One region of the Lysinibacillus capsici genome, then DNA from elsewhere that is predicted to be linked to it. Evidence: a T-box and tRNA genes for the amino acid it is inferred to sense, from the RefSeq annotation. Region 1 holds a T-box; the other regions hold tRNA genes.
The links. The T-box of region 1 lies ahead of ileS (isoleucine--tRNA ligase). A T-box ahead of a tRNA ligase gene usually reads a tRNA of that ligase, here a tRNA-Ile.
Positions count from the first base shown of each region.

Region 2: it encodes a tRNA-Ile, which carries the amino acid that the T-box ahead of ileS (isoleucine--tRNA ligase) is inferred to sense. The anticodon was not compared.
Region 3: it encodes a tRNA-Ile, which carries the amino acid that the T-box ahead of ileS (isoleucine--tRNA ligase) is inferred to sense. The anticodon was not compared.

Region 1 is NZ_CP084108.1:1,060,365-1,067,309, forward strand. It holds gene sigG (RNA polymerase sporulation sigma factor SigG) at 1-42, shown strand, start outside; gene LCP48_RS04975 (PRC-barrel domain-containing protein) at 174-416, shown strand; gene LCP48_RS04980 (YggS family pyridoxal phosphate-dependent enzyme) at 535-1,239, shown strand; gene LCP48_RS04985 (cell division protein SepF) at 1,223-1,720, shown strand; gene LCP48_RS04990 (YggT family protein) at 1,741-2,022, shown strand; gene LCP48_RS04995 (YlmH family RNA-binding protein) at 2,192-2,980, shown strand; gene LCP48_RS05000 (DivIVA domain-containing protein) at 3,076-3,600, shown strand; T-box leader at 3,697-3,920, shown strand; gene ileS (isoleucine--tRNA ligase) at 4,033-6,801, shown strand; gene LCP48_RS05010 (helix-turn-helix transcriptional regulator) at 6,903-6,945, opposite strand, start outside.
Region 2 is NZ_CP084108.1:3,640,814-3,647,758, reverse strand. It holds gene nadB (L-aspartate oxidase) at 1-349, opposite strand, end outside; gene LCP48_RS17980 (cysteine desulfurase family protein) at 450-1,520, shown strand; rRNA gene rrf (5S ribosomal RNA) at 1,799-1,914, shown strand; tRNA gene LCP48_RS17970 (tRNA-Val) at 1,925-2,000, shown strand; tRNA gene LCP48_RS17965 (tRNA-Thr) at 2,004-2,079, shown strand; tRNA gene LCP48_RS17960 (tRNA-Lys) at 2,087-2,162, shown strand; tRNA gene LCP48_RS17955 (tRNA-Leu) at 2,180-2,264, shown strand; tRNA gene LCP48_RS17950 (tRNA-Gly) at 2,302-2,376, shown strand; tRNA gene LCP48_RS17945 (tRNA-Leu) at 2,382-2,470, shown strand; tRNA gene LCP48_RS17940 (tRNA-Arg) at 2,479-2,555, shown strand; tRNA gene LCP48_RS17935 (tRNA-Pro) at 2,565-2,641, shown strand; tRNA gene LCP48_RS17930 (tRNA-Ala) at 2,658-2,733, shown strand; tRNA gene LCP48_RS17925 (tRNA-Met) at 2,762-2,835, shown strand; tRNA gene LCP48_RS17920 (tRNA-Ile) at 2,843-2,919, shown strand; tRNA gene LCP48_RS17915 (tRNA-Ser) at 2,935-3,027, shown strand; tRNA gene LCP48_RS17910 (tRNA-Met) at 3,081-3,155, shown strand; tRNA gene LCP48_RS17905 (tRNA-Asp) at 3,159-3,234, shown strand; tRNA gene LCP48_RS17900 (tRNA-Phe) at 3,293-3,368, shown strand; tRNA gene LCP48_RS17895 (tRNA-Gly) at 3,374-3,447, shown strand; tRNA gene LCP48_RS17890 (tRNA-Ile) at 3,449-3,525, shown strand; tRNA gene LCP48_RS17885 (tRNA-Asn) at 3,530-3,606, shown strand; tRNA gene LCP48_RS17880 (tRNA-Ser) at 3,617-3,707, shown strand; tRNA gene LCP48_RS17875 (tRNA-Glu) at 3,710-3,781, shown strand; partial or broken gene LCP48_RS17870 (ABC transporter ATP-binding protein) at 3,919-4,582, opposite strand; partial or broken gene LCP48_RS23545 (ABC transporter substrate-binding protein) at 4,583-5,221, shown strand; gene LCP48_RS17855 (diaminopropionate ammonia-lyase) at 5,273-6,487, shown strand; gene LCP48_RS17850 (MerR family transcriptional regulator) at 6,631-6,945, shown strand, end outside.
Region 3 is NZ_CP084108.1:3,648,674-3,655,618, forward strand. It holds gene nadB (L-aspartate oxidase) at 1-323, shown strand, start outside; gene nadC (carboxylating nicotinate-nucleotide diphosphorylase) at 280-1,140, shown strand; gene nadA (quinolinate synthase NadA) at 1,127-2,230, shown strand; gene LCP48_RS18000 (VOC family protein) at 2,393-2,809, shown strand; tRNA gene LCP48_RS18005 (tRNA-Glu) at 2,869-2,940, opposite strand; tRNA gene LCP48_RS18010 (tRNA-Ser) at 2,943-3,033, opposite strand; tRNA gene LCP48_RS18015 (tRNA-Asn) at 3,044-3,120, opposite strand; tRNA gene LCP48_RS18020 (tRNA-Ile) at 3,125-3,201, opposite strand; tRNA gene LCP48_RS18025 (tRNA-Gly) at 3,203-3,276, opposite strand; tRNA gene LCP48_RS18030 (tRNA-Phe) at 3,282-3,357, opposite strand; tRNA gene LCP48_RS18035 (tRNA-Asp) at 3,416-3,491, opposite strand; tRNA gene LCP48_RS18040 (tRNA-Met) at 3,495-3,569, opposite strand; tRNA gene LCP48_RS18045 (tRNA-Ser) at 3,623-3,715, opposite strand; tRNA gene LCP48_RS18050 (tRNA-Ile) at 3,731-3,807, opposite strand; tRNA gene LCP48_RS18055 (tRNA-Met) at 3,815-3,888, opposite strand; tRNA gene LCP48_RS18060 (tRNA-Ala) at 3,917-3,992, opposite strand; tRNA gene LCP48_RS18065 (tRNA-Pro) at 4,009-4,085, opposite strand; tRNA gene LCP48_RS18070 (tRNA-Arg) at 4,095-4,171, opposite strand; tRNA gene LCP48_RS18075 (tRNA-Leu) at 4,180-4,268, opposite strand; tRNA gene LCP48_RS18080 (tRNA-Gly) at 4,274-4,348, opposite strand; tRNA gene LCP48_RS18085 (tRNA-Leu) at 4,386-4,470, opposite strand; tRNA gene LCP48_RS18090 (tRNA-Lys) at 4,488-4,563, opposite strand; tRNA gene LCP48_RS18095 (tRNA-Thr) at 4,571-4,646, opposite strand; tRNA gene LCP48_RS18100 (tRNA-Val) at 4,650-4,725, opposite strand; rRNA gene rrf (5S ribosomal RNA) at 4,736-4,851, opposite strand; rRNA gene LCP48_RS18110 (23S ribosomal RNA) at 4,968-6,945, opposite strand, start outside.

The sequences.
Region 1 (6,945 bases):
GAAAAAAATGCAATTGAAACAATGCAAAAAGATTACAAATAAAAAAGTGCGCATCGTATAATTCGGTGCGCATTTTATCTTCATTCAATGAACAAATGATACATAAATATAAAGTAACTGCAAAATTTGATGGTAGTAGAAATGATTATACGAAAGTAAACAATAGAGGAGGTATGTCATTGCGTTTTTCGATGTTACAACAAAAAGAAGTCATAGAAGCAGGAAATGGACGATTTATAGGCTTTGTAATAGATGCTGAAGTATCAAAAGAAACAGGCTATGTGACAGCATTTTTGATTGCAGAGCCTCGCAAATATCTTGGTTTTTTTAAAGGTGAAGAGTCTGTGAGAAAAGTGTATATGAAGGATGTGCTTGTTGTTGGTAAGGATGTCATTTTAGTCAAAGCCCTTTCCTAAGACATAGGCTCATTGAAATTGTGAAATTGTATGCTGACATAGGTCAGGCTATTCATTGATAAATCAAGCATTGCTTGTTACAATAAAAGAAACTATTGTTGTAAAGTTGGGAAAAACAGTGACAAAAATCTTAACAAATTTAAACAAACTAAATGATTTAATAACAGCAGCAGAAAAAAAAGGGAATCGTGAGGGCGAAAAAGTCCAAATAATTGCCGTGACGAAGGAAGTTTCTGTTGAAAGAACACAAGAAGCAATTGAAGCAGGGCTCATTCATTTAGGTGAAAACAGACCAGAGGGCTTACATCGTAAAATTACTGATATTCATGCTAATGTTCATTGGCATTACATTGGGTCGCTTCAAACACGTAAAGTAAAGCAAGTGATTAACAGCATTGATTATTTACACTCCTTAGATCGTTTGAGTTTGGCAGAAGAAATTGAAAAAAGAGCCGAACAACCTGTTAAATGTTTTGTACAAGTAAATGTTTCTGGTGAAGAATCAAAACATGGTTTAACTATCGAAGAAGTCTTGCCTTTTGTAGAAGCATTAAAAGGTTTTACGAAGATTCAAGTTGTAGGTTTAATGACTATGGCACCAAACACCGAAAACGAAGCAATTATTCGCTCTGTTTTCAAGCAATTAAAACAATGTCAACAGCAAATAGCCGAGCAAGGATTCGCACACGCACCTTGTACCGAGTTATCAATGGGCATGTCTAATGACTTTGAAATTGCGGTAGAGGAAGGGGCTACTTTTGTTCGAGTCGGAACGGCTCTTGTTGGAAATGAAAGAGGGGAACAGGATGAGCATGAAAAATAAGATTAAAAACTTCTTTTACCTTGAAGAAGAATTAGAAGAAGAAATCACGCAAGCTCCTATTCAGCAACAACAACCCATACAACAACAGCAACCGATTCATTCAGTTAAGCCAAAAAAAATGATGAAAGAACGCAAAGCACCTATTCATGAAATTATGCCACAAAGCACAGCAACTCCTAATAACATAGTCAGTTTACAGGCAGCTATGAGTTCTAAGGGAGCAAAAGTTGTTTTAATAGAACCGAGAGTTTATGCAGAAGCACAAGATATCGCAGAGCATTTAAAAAATAAACGTGCAACAATTGTCAATTTGCAACGTATCGAAAGAGAACAAGGTAAACGCATTATTGATTTTTTAAGTGGCACAGTTTATGCTCTTGCTGGAGATATTCAACGTATCGGTAAAGATATCTTCCTTTGTACGCCAGATAATGTAGAAGTGACTGGTGAAATTACAAACTTTATTTTAGACGATAATTAATAGCGAGGATTGTAGTTTATATGACTTTTTTTATTATACTTGGTTATGTATCATTAGCATTTAAGATTTACTCATTCATGCTAATTGCATATATCTTAATGTCTTGGGTGCCTGCCGCTCAAAATTCAGCCATTGGTCGCATGCTTGAAAAAGTTTGTGAGCCATATTTAGGGATTTTTAGGAAGTTCATTCCTCCTCTTGGTATGATTGATATTTCGCCAATTGTGGCCATCTTTATGCTGAATTTTATTGAAAGAGGGCTTTATATAGTCATTCAGAAAATATATTTTATGTTCGCTTAGAAATAAATCCTCACGTTTTGGTGGGGATTTTTTATTTATTTTAATGATCTCCGCTATTAAAGCGACTAATAAAAAATTTTAAAACAATGAGGTACAAACGTCATTAATTGGGAATACTAAGTTTCCAACTAACAAAGCAAAAAGGAACAGTGAAAGAGGAGACAACAAGATGGAACACTTAATCCAGCATTTTCGCAAAGATGAACAGCCCTTTATTGAACAGGTAATAAGCTGGCAGCGTGAGGTTGAAGATCGTTATGCGCCTAAGCTGACAGATTTTCTTGATCCAAGACAACGTTTTATTGTGACATCGATTATCGGGCAAAATGATACCCTAAAAACTGCATGCACAGGTTTATTTGAAGAGGCGGAGAGGCAGCGTATGCTTATTTTTCCAACTTACTATGAAGCGATAGAAGAAGACTTTCAGTTAGTGGCATTTACGATTCAATATCCAGTGAAATTTGTCCAATTACGACATCCTGATGTTTTAGGTGCGTTGCTTTCATTAGGTTTAAACCGTGGCAAATTTGGTGATATTCGTGTAAATGATCAGCAGGTGCAATTTGTTGTAGCTCAAGAGGTAGCAGAATATGTTCGGTTACATTTAACAGGTATTGGTAAAGTTAAGGTGCATATTGAGTCTTTAAAAGAAGCGGATTCCCTTATTGTAAATGAGGAAGAATGGTTGGAGGAATCTCATACAGTATCTTCCATGCGCTTAGATGTAATTATTGCGACTGTATTAAATGTATCACGCCAAAAAGCTCAAGCTTTAATTACTGGGAAAAAAGTTCGTGTAAATTGGACAGAAAGAGATACAGTTGCTTTTGAATTACAAGAGGGAGATATTTTATCGATACGTGGAAGTGGTCGGGTGAAAATTATTATGACTGAAGGCCGAACAAAAAAAGATAAAATCCGTCTTCAAGTCGGTCGATTGGCCCAAAAAAGCTGAAAGTGAAGTAAATTTCATTAATTTTTACTGCTAAGTTGTCGGAACAATTGTATAATAGGAATTACGAATGTACATGTAAAGGAGAGAAGGATTGTATGCCATTATCACCTATTGATATACATAATAAGGAGTTTACAAAAGCCTTCAGAGGTTATGCTGAAGATGAAGTAAATGAATTTTTAGATCAGATTATTAAAGACTATGAAATTCTGCTTCGTGAAAAAAAAGAGGTTGATAAGCAATTAGAGATGGCTTTAGAACAAGCGAGACATTTCAACACCTTAGAAGAAACTTTGCAGAAATCTATTGTCGTTGCACAAGAAGCGGCTGATGAAGTGAGAAGAAATTCTCAAAAAGAGGCAAAGCTCATTGTAAAAGAAGCTGAAAAAAATGCTGATCGCATTGTCAATGAAGCGTTGACGAAGGCTCGTAAGGTGACGATTGAAATTGATGAGCTTAAAAAGCAATCTAAGGTATTTCGTAATCGTTTCAAGATGCTTGTAGAAGCACAGCTGGATTTACTTAATGCAGATGACTGGGATCATTTGCTGCAATATGATATCGATTTAACAGAAATTCAAGCATCTGTTGAAGAAGCACAGGATTCTGAGGATATTTAACTTTTCTTTTTAATTGCTGTAATTGACAAATGAAACTTGACGCGATTGTTTGAATTTCATATACTTTGTAATAGTAATTATTTTGAACAGATATGCATAAAAGCAGAGACGAAGACAGTATTTGTTAGGCGTTGTTAAGCGATTTGGGGACAGTGAGAGCCCAAACATACAACTAGCATTGAACATCACTTCTGAGCTAAATAACTGAAAAAAGTAGGTTATTTCGTGATGCACGACGTTAAACGTGCTTTTAAGAGGTAGTGCAAATTTTTGTACTACAATTAGGGTGGTACCGCGAGTAGAAGCTTCTCGTCCCTTAGTGGGATTGAGGGCTTTTTTTGTTTGTTTCCGAATCGTTTTAGATAATTTTGCCAATAACTGTCTTATGAGAAAAATGTCTACCTGTTTGTGTAAAATAAAGGAGGAATTTTAATGGTTGAATACAAAGATACTTTATTAATGCCAAAAACAGATTTCCCAATGCGTGGAAATTTACCGGCAAATGAGCCAAAAATGCAAGAAAAATGGAATGGTATGGATATTAACAAATTACAGATGGAGCGTACGGAAGGTCGACCAGAATTTGTTCTACATGATGGTCCTCCCTATGCAAATGGTGATATCCATATCGGCCATGCTTTAAATAAAGTATTGAAGGATATGATTACACGTCATCGCTCCATGACTGGCTACCATGTCAATTATATTCCAGGTTGGGATACACATGGTTTACCAATTGAGCAAGCATTGACTAACAAAGGTGTAAAACGTAAAGAAATGTCAGTAGCAGCATTCCGCCAACTTTGTGAAGAGTATGCTTATGAGCAAATTGACAATCAACGTACCCAATTCCGCCGTCTAGGCATTCGAGGTGATTGGGAAAATCCATATATTACATTAAAGCCTGAGTTTGAAGCTCGTCAAATTGAAGTATTCGGTAAAATGGCGGAAAAAGGTTATATCTATAAAGGGTTAAAGCCGGTTTATTGGTCTCCTTCTTCTGAATCTGCTTTGGCGGAAGCTGAAATTGAATATAAGGACATCAAATCTCCATCCATTTATGTAAGCTTTGCAATTAAGGATGCGAAGGGTGTTGTTCCAGCAGATGCTAAATTTATCATTTGGACAACAACACCATGGACATTACCAGCAAACTTAGGGATTTCTTTGAATCCTGAATTTATCTATGTAGTAGTTGCAGTGGCTAATAAAAAATTCATCATTGCCAAAGAGTTATTAGAGTCAGTGGCAACTACGCTTGGATGGGTAGACTATGAGGTTGTACAAGAAGTAAAAGGAGAGGCATTAGATCGTATTGTAGCACAACATCCATTCTACGATCGTGAATCGCTTATTATGGTAGGTGAACACGTAACTGCTGAAGCGGGTACAGGTTGTGTTCATACAGCCCCAGGGCATGGTGAAGACGATTATCATATTGGTAAACAGTATGGTTTAGGTATTCTTAGCCCTCTTGATAATAGTGGGTGCTATACAGATGAAGCGCCTGGCTTTGAAGGCGTGTTTTATAATGATGCGAATAAACTCGTCACAGAAAAACTAAAAGAAGTAGGAGCGTTAGAAAAGCTTGATTTCTTTACGCACTCCTATCCACATGACTGGCGTACGAAAAAGCCTGTTATTTATCGTGCGACGCCACAATGGTTTGCATCTGTTGAAGCATTCCGTGGGGAGCTATTAGAGGCTGTAAAAGCAACAGCATTTACACCAGCTTGGGGAGAAACTCGTCTTTATAATATGATTCGTGATCGCGGAGACTGGGTAATTTCACGTCAACGTGCGTGGGGTGTGCCGATTCCGATTTTCTACGCTGAAAATGGTGAACCTATTATTACGCCTGAAACAATTAGTCATGTCTCAGCATTATTCCGTGAGAATGGATCAAATATTTGGTTCCAAAAAACAGCAAAAGAGTTATTACCAGAAGGCTTTACACATCCAGGTAGCCCGAACGGCGAATTTACAAAAGAAAATGATATTATGGATGTATGGTTTGATTCCGGTTCATCACACCAAGGTGTACTAGTAGAGCGTGGTATGAAATATCCAGCTGATCTCTATTTAGAGGGCTCTGACCAACATCGTGGTTGGTTTAATTCATCTCTTATTACATCTGTAGCTATTAACGGCTATGCACCATACAAAGGACTTTTAACACATGGTTTTGTTCTTGATGGTGAAGGACGTAAAATGAGTAAATCTTTAGGGAATGTGATTATTCCACAAAAAGTAATGGATCAGTATGGAGCAGACATACTTCGTTTATGGGTTGCTTCTGTTGACTATACAGCAGATGTGCGCATCTCGATGGATATGTTAAAGCAAGTATCTGAAGTGTATCGTAAAATTCGTAATACTTTCCGTTTCTTACACGGCAATATTGCTGATTTCGATCCTAAGAAAGATCGTGTAAGTTATGCTGAGCTTCGTGAAATGGATCAATATGTATATATGCGCTTACAGGATGTCTTAAAAACTGTGCGTGCTGCCTATGATCGCTATGATTTTGCTGCTGTCTATCATGTAGTCAATAATTTTGTTGCTGTAGAGTTATCTTCATTCTATCTTGATATTGCCAAAGATGTAGTCTATATCGAGGGTCATGACAATAAGGATCGTCGTGCGATGCAAACAGTTATTTATGATACATTGATGACATTGGTAAAAATCATGACACCAATTATCCCACATACAACGGATGAAATGTGGTCTTATCTACATGCTCAAGGTATTGTAGAAGAAGTTTCTGTGCAATTAACAGATTTCCCAGAGGTAGATGTTCAAGCCAATTTTGACAGCCTACGTACAAAATGGGAAAAAATTATTGATGTACGCGATGATATTTTAAAAGCATTAGAGGAAGCACGTAATGCGAAAACAATTGGTAAATCACTTGAAGCAAAAGTCACTGTCTATGCGAAAGAAGATGTTGTCGCATTATTGAACGATGCCAACATTGACTTTGCACAACTTTCCATCGTTTCAGCTTTTGAGGTAGCTGCCATCGAAGAGGCACCTGCTGAAGCTTTAACACTTGAGCATGTTTCCATCGTTGTTGAGAAGGCTACAGGTGAGAAATGTGAGCGTTGCTGGTCAATTTCTGAAACAGTTGGTTCAAATCAAGCACAACCTACAGTATGTGCTCGCTGTGCAGAAGTTGTAGAAAAGTATTACGTTTAATCTATAAATAACAAGAATCTGCATTTTAATGTAGAGGATGTGCAAGTCTCCTTGATGGAGGCTTGCTTTTTTCATGGAAGTTTTTTGCAGATTCTTTTCTATTATTTAAATAAAATTTCTGTCGTATTGCGATAATCTGTTGGA
Region 2 (6,945 bases), 2.1 Mb from region 1:
TATGTGCTCCTTCAAGTCCTAGAGCAGGTTTTCCATCGACCTGCCGATCAACAGGGAGGCCATCCTTTAGATAGTTTTGCATAATCTCAGTACCATCTTTTATAAGAGTTTTAACATGCCTTTTCTCATGATGATACTCGCCAGCTTTCAATGTATCAGCAATATGGTGTCGAATATGATCTTCCTCACTAGTAACAGCAGCAATCCCACCTTGTGCACGGTAAGAACTACTCATATATAAAGATGATTTTGTAACAATTTGTATTTGAAAATGTTTTTCAAGCACTAAAGCAGCCTGAAGTGCAGCAATTCCACTACCAATTATAAGGACGTCTGTCTTTACATCCATAGTTATACCTTCTTTACAGTTGTCTTGACACTTATCTTTACATAAAATAAAAAAGAAAACAAGACCTGATGAACAAGAGAGGAAGAAGACGATGATTTATATGGATTATGCTGCAACATCACCTATGATGAGGGAATCTCTTGAGGCATATGTAGAGGTGGCACAACGGTATTATGGAAATAGTGCGAGTCTGCATGATTTAGGGGGACAAGCTCTTTATTTTGTCCAGCAATCAAGAGAGGTTGTAGCCCAAGCCCTAGGTGTAACTAGTGATGGTGTAATTTTTACGGGTAGTGGAACAGAGGGAAATCTCATAGCCATCTTATCGTTAGCACTAGCCTCAAAAAAAGGAAAACACATTATTTCTTCTCAAGCTGAGCATACGTCAGTGCATGCAGCTTTGAATACACTTGAGAAAAAGGGCTTTACTGTAACAAAATTACCTTTGCAGAAGGATGGTTGTGTTGATCTGGGACAATTGCAACAAGCAATCCGAGAAGAGACTGCTTTGATTACCATTCAACATGTCAATTCTGAAATTGGTTCAATCCAGCCTGTAGAGAAAATCGTAAAGATGGCAAGCAAATCAAATATTTTCTGTCACGTTGATTGTGTACAATCATTTGGTAAACTAGCTATACCAAAGGGGGCCGATGCTATTACCATCTCGGCTCATAAAATAGGTGGGCCAAAGGGCTGTGGTGCTATATATATGAACCCTGTAATCAGAGTACCTGCATTAACACCAGGTGTGACACATGAGAGGGGTCTTAGAGGGGGGACATTAGATACTCCTGCAATCGTGGCCTTTGCCGCGGCAATTGAAAACTATCAATATGAGTTGCAACATTATGAAACGTTAAGAGATTATTTTGAAAATAATTTACCTGAAACATGTCAACTCGTTGAATGTAAACAGCAACTACCTAATATTTGTGGGGTAATGATGGAGAAAGTAGAGGGGCAATATGTTCTTTTAAAGTTAAATGAGGCGGGAATCTGTATCTCTACTGGTAGTGCATGTGATATTCATAGTGAATCGGGAACAAAGGCTATTCTATCTATGGGGTTCTCTTTGGAAGCGGCACGCCAATTTTTTAGAATATCTTTTGGTCCTTCTACTACACTTGAGGATATTGTAAAATTAAAAATAGAGCTTTCAAATATTTAATGAAAAGACGAGTGAAGGATTATATATATTCTTCACTTGTATTGAAATAGATTATAAGCTAATAATATCGGCAAATAAAATAATTGTTTTCTTTTGAACCAACAATTGCTATAATATTTTGCAGGGCAATATTTTCTCTTACTTAACAAAAATATCTTTAAAAAGTAATAATTTCTTTTTTTTTATAAAAAAGTATTGCACAATGTTAGAAAACGTTATACAATAATTCTTGTCTTGAAGGACAGGTAAACAACTTCAAAACAAGATACATAACAAAGTCTAGTGATGATGGCAAAGAGGTCACACCCGTTCCCATACCGAACACGGAAGTTAAGCTCTTTAGCGCCGATGGTAGTTGGGGGCTTCCCCCTGTGAGAGTAGGACGTCGCTAGGCATAATACCCAGGAGGATTAGCTCAGCTGGGAGAGCATCTGCCTTACAAGCAGAGGGTCGGCGGTTCGAGCCCGTCATCCTCCACCATATGCCGGTTTAGCTCAGCAGGTAGAGCAACTGACTTGTAATCAGTAGGTCGTGGGTTCGATTCCTATAGCCGGCACCATTTTTTCGAGCCATTAGCTCAGTTGGTAGAGCATCTGACTTTTAATCAGAGGGTCGAAGGTTCGAGTCCTTCATGGCTCACCATTTTCAAATAATAATAAGCGGGTGTGGCGGAATTGGCAGACGCACTAGACTTAGGATCTAGCGCCGCAAGGCGTGGGGGTTCGACTCCCTTCACCCGCACCATTATTTTCATTGCCAGATAAAAAAAGCTTATGCACATGCGGAAGTAGTTCAGTGGTAGAACACCACCTTGCCAAGGTGGGGGTCGCGAGTTCGAACCTCGTCTTCCGCTCCAAATGTGCCGGGGTGGCGGAACTGGCAGACGCACAGGACTTAAAATCCTGCGGTAGGTGACTACCGTACCGGTTCGATTCCGGTCCTCGGCACCATTTTAAATGCGCCCGTAGCTCAATTGGATAGAGCGTCTGACTACGGATCAGAAGGTTATGGGTTCGACTCCTGTCGGGCGCGCCAAAAGAACAACGGGAAGTAGCTCAGCTTGGTAGAGCACTTGGTTTGGGACCAAGGGGTCGCAGGTTCGAATCCTGTCTTCCCGACCATTTCCAAAAAAATTATGGGGCCTTAGCTCAGCTGGGAGAGCGCCTGCCTTGCACGCAGGAGGTCAGCGGTTCGATCCCGCTAGGCTCCACCATAAGTAAATTAACCAGTATAAAGATCCTGGCGGCGTAGCTCAGCTGGCTAGAGCGTACGGTTCATACCCGTAAGGTCGGGGGTTCGATCCCCTCTGCCGCCATCTTAAAGGACCTTTAGCTCAGTTGGTTAGAGCAGACGGCTCATAACCGTCCGGTCGCAGGTTCGAGTCCTGCAAGGTCCACCATTTATATATTGTAACGGAGGTATACCCAAGTCTGGCTGAAGGGATCGGTCTTGAAAACCGACAGGCGGGTAACACCGCGCGGGGGTTCGAATCCCTCTACCTCCTCCAGTTTTAAATTTTTATAAATGGTGCTTTAAAAACTCGAAACAGCATAAAATTATCGCGGGGTGGAGCAGTGGTAGCTCGTCGGGCTCATAACCCGAAGGTCGTTGGTTCAAATCCAGCCCCCGCAACCAAAAGGTCCCGTGGTGTAGCGGTTAACATGCCTGCCTGTCACGCAGGAGATCGCCGGTTCGATCCCGGTCGGGACCGCCATTTTTAAAATAAAAGTCATGAGAAGCAAAAGAGTGAGTAAGCTTAGCATGGACGAAATGGGTCAGTAGCTCAGTTGGTAGAGCATTAGATTGAAGCTCTAAGTGTCGGCGGTTCGATTCCGTCCTGACCCACCATTTATGCGGGTGTAGTTTAATGGTAAAACCTCAGCCTTCCAAGCTGATGTCGTGGGTTCGATTCCCATCACCCGCTCCAAGGGCCTATAGCTCAGCTGGTTAGAGCGCACGCCTGATAAGCGTGAGGTCGATGGTTCGAGTCCATTTAGGCCCACCATTATTCCGAAGTAGCTCAGTTGGTAGTAGCACCTGACTGTTAATCAGGTTGTCGCAGGTTCGAGTCCTGCCTTCGGAGCCATTTTTATTTTGGGGAAGTACTCAAGAGGCTGAAGAGGCGCCCCTGCTAAGGGTGTAGGTCGGGTAACCGGCGCGAGGGTTCAAATCCCTCCTTCTCCGCCATGGGCCCGTTGGTCAAGTGGTTAAGACACCGCCCTTTCACGGCGGTAACACGGGTTCGAATCCCGTACGGGTCATACTAAGTGCAGTAGATAAATTTACATCTACTGCACTTTTTAATTTACTAGGTACTTAGATTAATAACATAGCTATATTAAATGAAAGCCTACACAGATTGATCATTCTGTGTAGGCTTATTTTTTCAAATTAACGATTAAATTTTTCGTCCTTTTCCATATGGAATGTAAAGAGGTGTACCAAAGATTGGATCTGTCGTCATTTGGCAATCAAGGTCAAACACATGACTAACTAAATCAGTTGCCATAATTCTTCTGGTTTCCCTTGACGATAGACACCACGATCACTCACTGTAATAATATGATCGGCATAGCGACAAGCAAGATTAATATCATGTAGTACTATAATAATAGTTCGCTTTTGCTGTTGGTTCAATTCGTACAGTAAATCTAAAACGTCTATTTGATGAGTTAAATCTAAGCATGGCGTAGGCTCGTCTAAAAGAATGATATCTGTTTCTTGAGCAAGACTCATATCCAAGCACGTTGACGTTGCCCTCCTGATAGCTCATCTACTGGTCTATCTTGTAAATGCTCAGTACCTGTAGCTTTTAAAGCATTTAAAACGATTTCTTCATCCTTTTCAGTCCACGGTTGTCGCCAACTTTGGTAAGGATAGCGACCTTGTTTCACAAGTTGTAGGACAGTTTAGCCTTCTGGTGCAACAGGCGATTGGGGAAGAATGGAGGGGTTTTTAGCCACTTGTTTTGTTGATAATTTAAAAATATCCTCACCATCTAATAAAACGGAGCCTTTTTTAGGTTTTAATAATCGATCAATGGAGCGTAGGAGTGTAGATTTAATTTAATTATTGGCAATAAATTACGACAAGAAAGAGATTTATGCGAAACTTAGCAAAATTGCTCCAACTGTGTTTTCTGATACATTACGTGGTGACTGGAAAGAGAATTTTAAATTATACGTTAAAGCAGTAAATCAAGAAACAAAAGGTGAAGAAGTACTAAAAGCTTTATGAAGATAAGTTACAAGCACTGAAAGAAGAACTTGGAGAACAAATCAACCAAGAAGTTTCATTTGTACGCTTTATGGCCGATAAATCTCGTATCTATTACACAGATTCATTCTCAGGTGTGATATTTGATGCTTTAGGATTTAAACGTGTTGCAGCGCAAGCAGATTTATTTAAAGATAATGCAAAACTAGGAAACTTAGCGATTGAAGTAGGGAAAGAAGCAATCTCTCAAATGGATGGGGATGTTATTTTCTACAACAGGCGATGATTCAGCACTAGCAACTGAACAAGAGTGGACACAAGACCCTCTTTGGAAAAACTTAACAGATGTCCGAAAAGGCAATGCACATAAGGTGGATGATGTCATTTGGAATACGGCTGGAGGCATTTTAGCTGCGAATATTATGCTAGATCAAGGGAAAGAAATCTTTGTTTATTTCCTAATATATACTCTCCTGGTACTTTAAAGTTAGATAGACTATGATGTAGATAGTGAGCATAAATTGAGGGGGATGGCGATGAAGGAAAAATTAAGGTGGGTTTATAATCAGCATTATTTAGAGCAAGATCATATAAAACAAGCAACAGCAATACTTCCATATTTTTCACTAGATCAAGTGAGGAAGGTCGGTCAATTTCAGCGTACATATGAGCAATTTGAGAAGACACCACTCCATCATCTTGAGGCACTATCTTCATATATGGGTGTAGAAAATGTCATGGTTAAAGATGAATCTTATCGATTTGGTTTAAATGCCTTTAAAGTTTTAGGCGGTATTTATGCAATTGCGCAATATGTTGCCAATAAGCTTGGAAGGAATATAGAGGAGCTATCATTTGAACAGCTAAAAACCCCAGAAGTAAGAGGACAAATAGGCAATCTAACATTTATTTCAACGACAGATGGTAATCATGGTCGTGGTGTGGCATGGGCGGCCAGAGAACTAGGTTTTCAAGCAAGAATATATATGCCAGCTGGTAGCGCCGCTGAGCGGTTACTTCATATTAAAAGTGAAGGGGCTTTTGCTGAAATTACGACAATGAATTATGACGATACTGTTCGTTATACCTCACAGCTTGCACAAGAAAATGGCTGGGTCTTGATTCAGGATACAATGTGGAAAGGCTATGAAGAAATTCCATTATGGATTATGCAGGGGTATACAACCCTTGTACAGGAGATTGTTGAACAGATTCAGCAAGCCCCAACACATGTATTTTTGCAAGCTGGTGTTGGGTCCTTTGCAGGAGCAGTAGTAGCGTTTTTACAGCAATACTATGAGCAGGAAATTACATTTGTCTTGGTTGAACCACATGTCGCTAATTGCTATTATGAAAGCCTTAAGAAAAATACAGATCAATTTGTCACTGTTGGTGGGGAGATGCAAACAATAATGGCAGGTCTTGCTTGTGGTGAACCTAATCCACAGGCTTGGCAAATCTTAAAAGCCTTCATAAAAATAAGTATCTCGTGTGAGGAAGAAATAGCAGCAACAGGTATGCGCATTCTAGGAAATCCTTTAGCTACAGACACACGCATTATAGCTGGTGAATCAGGAGCGGCTCCATTTGGTTGCTTTTATGAATTAATGACTAATGAACAATATAAGGAATTAAAACATGCCTTGCACCTAAATGAACATGCAAGGGTGCTGTTTATTAATACAGAGGGTGATACAGATAAAGAGAGTTATCGAGAAATAGTGTGGCATGGGAAATATGCGAATCAATAGCAAACTAGTGATTTACTAGTTTGCTATTTTTACTTTTGTAAAAGGATTTGAAGGTATGATTAAGTTTGATTAAAATTTTTTCATTTTACTCTTGACCTTAACGTTGCGTCAAAGCTTACAGTAGCATTAGTGGAGGTGATGATATGGAATATACCATTCAGGAGCTTGCTCAACTATCGGGCGTTAGTACAAGAACATTGCGTTATTATGATGAAATTGGATTGCTAAAACCAGCCAGAACCAATGAGGCAGGTTATCGATTTTATGGCCAATGGGAGGTCGATATGTTGCAGCAGATTTTATTTTATCGTGCATTAGATATGAAATTAGCGACAATTCAGGCTATTGTTCAAACACCAAATTTTCAACATGCTGAGGCGCTCAAAACACATAAAGCTGCTTTGCTTCAACGCAAAGAACAGTTGGAAACGATCTTACAAACAGTAGAAAAAACAATA
Region 3 (6,945 bases), 2.1 Mb from region 1:
TCCTAGGTATTGTTAGAAATATTGATGACTTGCAGCATTTTGCAAAGCAACTACCCTCTTTGCAATCACTTTCTCAAGTTAATTTAAAGGGTCTTGAACTAGCGGAGTTGGAATTATTTATGATGCATGTAGTCGCCACATTAATGGCACATGCAGCAATTACCCGAACGGAAACTAGAGGAGCTCATATTCGAACGGATAAGCCCGAAATGAAATCTCAATGGGCAAGCCGATGGATTATTTTTTCGCAAGGACAAATGAAAGTGAGGAACTCATTGTATGAATATCATCAAACTCGAGGAAATGCTCAAGCAATTTTTTAATGAGGATTTAGGAGATGGAGATTTATCGAGTGAATTTATCTTTTCACCCGAACAGCAGGGAGCTTTTTCTTTTTACGCGAAAGAAAGCGGAATTTTTTGCGGGGCTAACATTATTGAGCATGGCTTTCTCTTACTCGATCGATCAATCGAAGTCAACCTTCATAAAAAAGATGGAGAGATGGTTAAGTCAGGTGATGTACTCGCTGTGATTAAAGGTCCCTTACAAAAGTTATTAATCGGTGAGCGTGTCATTTTAAATCTTATTCAACGTATGTCTGCTATTGCAACGGCAGCCCATCTTGCCGTTCAAGAAACAGTAGGTACTCACGCAAAAATATGTGATACGCGTAAAACACTACCAGGACTGCGTATGTTAGATAAATATGCTGTTCGAATTGGTGGTGCTTTTAATCATCGTAATGGGCTGTATGACGCAATTATGCTAAAGGATAATCATATTGCCTTTGCTGGTAGCATTACAAAGGCAGTTCAGGCCGCTAGAGTAAAAGTCGGTCATACCGTAAAAATTGAAGTTGAAATTGAAACCAAAGAACAATTAGAAGAAGCTATCAACGCAGGAGCAGATATTATTATGTTTGATAACCGTAGCCCAGAAGAAATTCGTGCATGGCTTCCCATTGTTCCTCCCACTATTGCGACTGAAGCATCTGGGGGCATCACACTTGAAAATTTAAAGGCATATGCCCAATCGGGGATTCAATGGATTTCACTTGGCTCCTTAACACATTCAGTTAAAGCTTTTGATATTAGTGCACTCGTTCAAATGAAAGGAGATCATTCCCTTGTCCATCACTAGTTTATTACAACAGACGACATTACTCCCAGAGCATTATCGGGAACTATCTGTAAAGGAAATGGAATCTCGTATTTTATCAATAAAGAAAAAATTAGGTCCAAAATTATTTATTCCTGGCCACCATTATCAAAAAGATGAAGTCATTCAATTTGCAGACGCAACTGGGGATTCTTTACAGTTAGCTCAAATATCCGCAGCAAATAAGGAAGCTGAACACATCGTATTTTGCGGTGTACATTTTATGGCAGAGACTGCTGATATGCTGACAACGAAACAGCAACATGTCTATTTACCAGATATGCGCGCTGGTTGTTCAATGGCTGATATGGCAGATATTTATCAAACAGAACAAGCATGGCCCATTCTTCAAGAACTCTTTGGTAATACGATTATTCCTCTAACCTATGTTAATTCAACTGCGGCTATTAAAGCCTTTACTGGAAGACATGGTGGTGCTTGTGTCACTTCATCGAATGCAAAGGAACTTGTTCAATGGGCTTTTACCCAAAAACAGCGTATCTTCTTTTTACCTGACCAACATTTAGGAAGAAATACTGCCTATGATTTAGGTATACCTCTTGAAAATATGGCTGTTTGGAATCCACATAAGAACATGCTCGAAACAAAAGAGCCTCTTGAAAATATCCAGGTTATTCTTTGGAAGGGTCACTGCTCTGTGCACGAAGGTTTTACGGTTCAACATACAGAGGTTATTCGCAAAGAACACCCGGCTATGAGGATTATCGTTCACCCAGAGTGCAGCCGTGAAGTGGTAGCAGCGGCTGATGATGCAGGCTCCACAAAATACATTATTGATACAATCAATCGAGCTCCAAGCGGATCTGCATGGGCAATTGGAACAGAAATGAACCTTGTCAATCGCATTATTAAGCAGCATCCTGATAAACATATTGTCTCCTTAAATGAAAACTTTTGTCCTTGTTTAACAATGAATCGAATTGACCTTCCACATTTGTTATGGAGCTTAGAAAGTATTGAGCAAGGTCAACCTCATAACCGTATACAAGTAGATGAACATACTACCACTGAAGCACTTAGTTCACTTGATAGAATGCTAGCCAGAGGATAAATAGTTAAACTTTTTAAACAGAAAGGTTGAAGATATAACCTTTCTGTTTTTGTTGACAAACACCTGCTTTCAATAGTGCTAATGGCTTCCATTTTCGCCTGCTTGGCTAAAATTGACACGACTTTATGCTCCATGATACTGTCAATTTGGAGGTGATATTAAATGGCTTTTCAATCGAAAAATATCTTTATCAATTTACCAGTAAAAGATCTAAACAAATCTATCAGTTTTTTTAAGGAATTAGGTTTTGAGTTCAATCAACAATTCAGTGATGAAACAACAGCCTCAATGATTATTAGTGAAAATATCTTCGTATTAATAATGGTTGAAGAACGATTTAAAGGATTTAGTAAGAAAGAAGTTACGGATACTACTACTTCTGCAGAAGCAATCTTATGTCTTTCTGCTGAAAGCCGAGAACAAGTAGATCAATTAGTGAATAAGGCACTTGCCTCTGGTGGTAAACCATATAGTGAACCACAAGATCACGGATTTATGTATGGTTGGGGTTTTCAAGATGTAGATGGGCATATCTGGGAAGTGGTTTATATGGATGAAAATGCATTGAATCAACAGTAAATTTTGTATCTATGAATATCAAAAAACAGTAGATGCAAATGCATCTACTGTTTTTAGTATGACCCGTACGGGATTCGAACCCGTGTTACCGCCGTGAAAGGGCGGTGTCTTAACCACTTGACCAACGGGCCCATGGCGGAGAAGGAGGGATTTGAACCCTCGCGCCGGTTACCCGACCTACACCCTTAGCAGGGGCGCCTCTTCAGCCTCTTGAGTACTTCCCCAAAATAAAAATGGCTCCGAAGGCAGGACTCGAACCTGCGACAACCTGATTAACAGTCAGGTGCTACTACCAACTGAGCTACTTCGGAATAATGGTGGGCCTAAATGGACTCGAACCATCGACCTCACGCTTATCAGGCGTGCGCTCTAACCAGCTGAGCTATAGGCCCTTGGAGCGGGTGATGGGAATCGAACCCACGACATCAGCTTGGAAGGCTGAGGTTTTACCATTAAACTACACCCGCATAAATGGTGGGTCAGGACGGAATCGAACCGCCGACACTTAGAGCTTCAATCTAATGCTCTACCAACTGAGCTACTGACCCATTTCGTCCATGCTAAGCTTACTCACTCTTTTGCTTCTCATGACTTTTATTTTAAAAATGGCGGTCCCGACCGGGATCGAACCGGCGATCTCCTGCGTGACAGGCAGGCATGTTAACCGCTACACCACGGGACCTTTTGGTTGCGGGGGCTGGATTTGAACCAACGACCTTCGGGTTATGAGCCCGACGAGCTACCACTGCTCCACCCCGCGATAATTTTATGCTGTTTCGAGTTTTTAAAGCACCATTTATAAAAATTTAAAACTGGAGGAGGTAGAGGGATTCGAACCCCCGCGCGGTGTTACCCGCCTGTCGGTTTTCAAGACCGATCCCTTCAGCCAGACTTGGGTATACCTCCGTTACAATATATAAATGGTGGACCTTGCAGGACTCGAACCTGCGACCGGACGGTTATGAGCCGTCTGCTCTAACCAACTGAGCTAAAGGTCCTTTAAGATGGCGGCAGAGGGGATCGAACCCCCGACCTTACGGGTATGAACCGTACGCTCTAGCCAGCTGAGCTACGCCGCCAGGATCTTTATACTGGTTAATTTACTTATGGTGGAGCCTAGCGGGATCGAACCGCTGACCTCCTGCGTGCAAGGCAGGCGCTCTCCCAGCTGAGCTAAGGCCCCATAATTTTTTTGGAAATGGTCGGGAAGACAGGATTCGAACCTGCGACCCCTTGGTCCCAAACCAAGTGCTCTACCAAGCTGAGCTACTTCCCGTTGTTCTTTTGGCGCGCCCGACAGGAGTCGAACCCATAACCTTCTGATCCGTAGTCAGACGCTCTATCCAATTGAGCTACGGGCGCATTTAAAATGGTGCCGAGGACCGGAATCGAACCGGTACGGTAGTCACCTACCGCAGGATTTTAAGTCCTGTGCGTCTGCCAGTTCCGCCACCCCGGCACATTTGGAGCGGAAGACGAGGTTCGAACTCGCGACCCCCACCTTGGCAAGGTGGTGTTCTACCACTGAACTACTTCCGCATGTGCATAAGCTTTTTTTATCTGGCAATGAAAATAATGGTGCGGGTGAAGGGAGTCGAACCCCCACGCCTTGCGGCGCTAGATCCTAAGTCTAGTGCGTCTGCCAATTCCGCCACACCCGCTTATTATTATTTGAAAATGGTGAGCCATGAAGGACTCGAACCTTCGACCCTCTGATTAAAAGTCAGATGCTCTACCAACTGAGCTAATGGCTCGAAAAAATGGTGCCGGCTATAGGAATCGAACCCACGACCTACTGATTACAAGTCAGTTGCTCTACCTGCTGAGCTAAACCGGCATATGGTGGAGGATGACGGGCTCGAACCGCCGACCCTCTGCTTGTAAGGCAGATGCTCTCCCAGCTGAGCTAATCCTCCTGGGTATTATGCCTAGCGACGTCCTACTCTCACAGGGGGAAGCCCCCAACTACCATCGGCGCTAAAGAGCTTAACTTCCGTGTTCGGTATGGGAACGGGTGTGACCTCTTTGCCATCATCACTAGACTTTTATTCGACCTCCAATACACGGCGTATTACTGCGTCTTGAAGCTCTCTTTTTTTATTGAAAGATTTGTTCTTTCAAAACTGGATAAACGGCACATTGAATGTTTCAAACTTTTTTGGTTAAGTCCTCGATCGATTAGTATTCGTCAGCTCCATGTGTCACCACACTTCCACCTCGAACCTATCTACCTCATCGTCTTTGAGGGATCTTACTTACTTGCGTAATGGGAAATCTCATCTTGAGGGGGGCTTCATGCTTAGATGCTTTCAGCACTTATCCCGTCCACACATAGCTACCCAGCGATGCCTTTGGCAAGACAACTGGTACACCAGCGGTGTGTCCATCCCGGTCCTCTCGTACTAAGGACAGCTCCTCTCAAATTTCCTACGCCCACGACGGATAGGGACCGAACTGTCTCACGACGTTCTGAACCCAGCTCGCGTACCGCTTTAATGGGCGAACAGCCCAACCCTTGGGACCGACTACAGCCCCAGGATGCGATGAGCCGACATCGAGGTGCCAAACCTCCCCGTCGATGTGGACTCTTGGGGGAGATAAGCCTGTTATCCCCGGGGTAGCTTTTATCCGTTGAGCGATGGCCCTTCCATGCGGAACCACCGGATCACTAAGCCCGTCTTTCGACCCTGCTCGACTTGTAGGTCTCGCAGTCAAGCTCCCTTGTGCCTTTACACTCTACGAATGATTTCCAACCATTCTGAGGGAACCTTTGGGCGCCTCCGTTACCTTTTAGGAGGCGACCGCCCCAGTCAAACTGTCCGCCTGACACTGTCTCCTGCCCCGCTAAGGGGCATGGGTTAGAATTTCAATACAACCAGGGTAGTATCCCACCGACGCCTCCTTCGAAGCTGGCGCTCCGAGATCTCTGGCTCCTACCTATCCTGTACAAGTTGTACCAAAATTCAATATCAGGCTACAGTAAAGCTCCACGGGGTCTTTCCGTCCTGTCGCGGGTAACCTGCATCTTCACAGGTACTATAATTTCACCGAGTCTCTCGTTGAGACAGTGCCCAGATCGTTACGCCTTTCGTGCGGGTCGGAACTTACCCGACAAGGAATTTCGCTACCTTAGGACCGTTATAGTTACGGCCGCCGTTTACTGGGGCTTCAATTCGCAGCTTCGCTTGCGCTAACCACTCCTCTTAACCTTCCAGCACCGGGCAGGCGTCAGCCCCTATACGTCACCTTACGGTTTTGCAGAGACCTGTGTTTTTGCTAAACAGTCGCCTGGGCCTATTCACTGCGGCTCTCATGCGCTTGCACGCTCAAGAGCACCCCTTCTCCCGAAGTTACGGGGTCATTTTGCCGAGTTCCTTAACGAGAGTTCTCTCGCACACCTTAGGATTCTCTCCTCGACTACCTGTGTCGGTTTGCGGTACGGGCACCTCTCACCTCGATAGAGGCTTTTCTTGGCAGTGTGAAATCAGGAACTTCGTCCATACGGACTCGCCATCACAGCTCAACGTTACAGTGTGCGGATTTGCCTACACACACGCCTTACTGCTTGGACGCGCACAACCAACGGCGCGCTTACCCTATCCTACTGCGTCCCCCCATTTCTCAAACGGTGAGGAGGTGGTACAGGAATATCAACCTGTTGTCCATCGCCTACGCCTATCGGCCTCGGCTTAGGTCCCGACTAACCCTGAGCGGACGAGCCTTCCTCAGGAAACCTTAGTCATACGGTGGACGGGATTCTCACCCGTCTTTCGCTACTCATACCGGCATTCTCACTTCTAAGCGCTCCACCAGTCCTTCCGGTCTGACTTCAACGCACTTAGAACGCTCTCCTACCACTGACATCGTAGATGTCAATCCACAGCTTCGGTGAATCGTTTAGCCCCGATACATTTTCGGCGCAGCGTCACTCGACCAGTGAGCTATTACGCACTCTTTAAATGATGGCTGCTTCTAAGCCAACATCCTGGTTGTCTGTGCAACGCCACATCCTTTTCCACTTAACGATTACTTTGGGACCTTAGCTGGTGGTCTGGGCTGTTTCCCTTTTGACTACGGATCTTATCACTCGCAGTCTGACTCCCGTGTATAAATATCTGGCATTCGGAGTTTGTCTG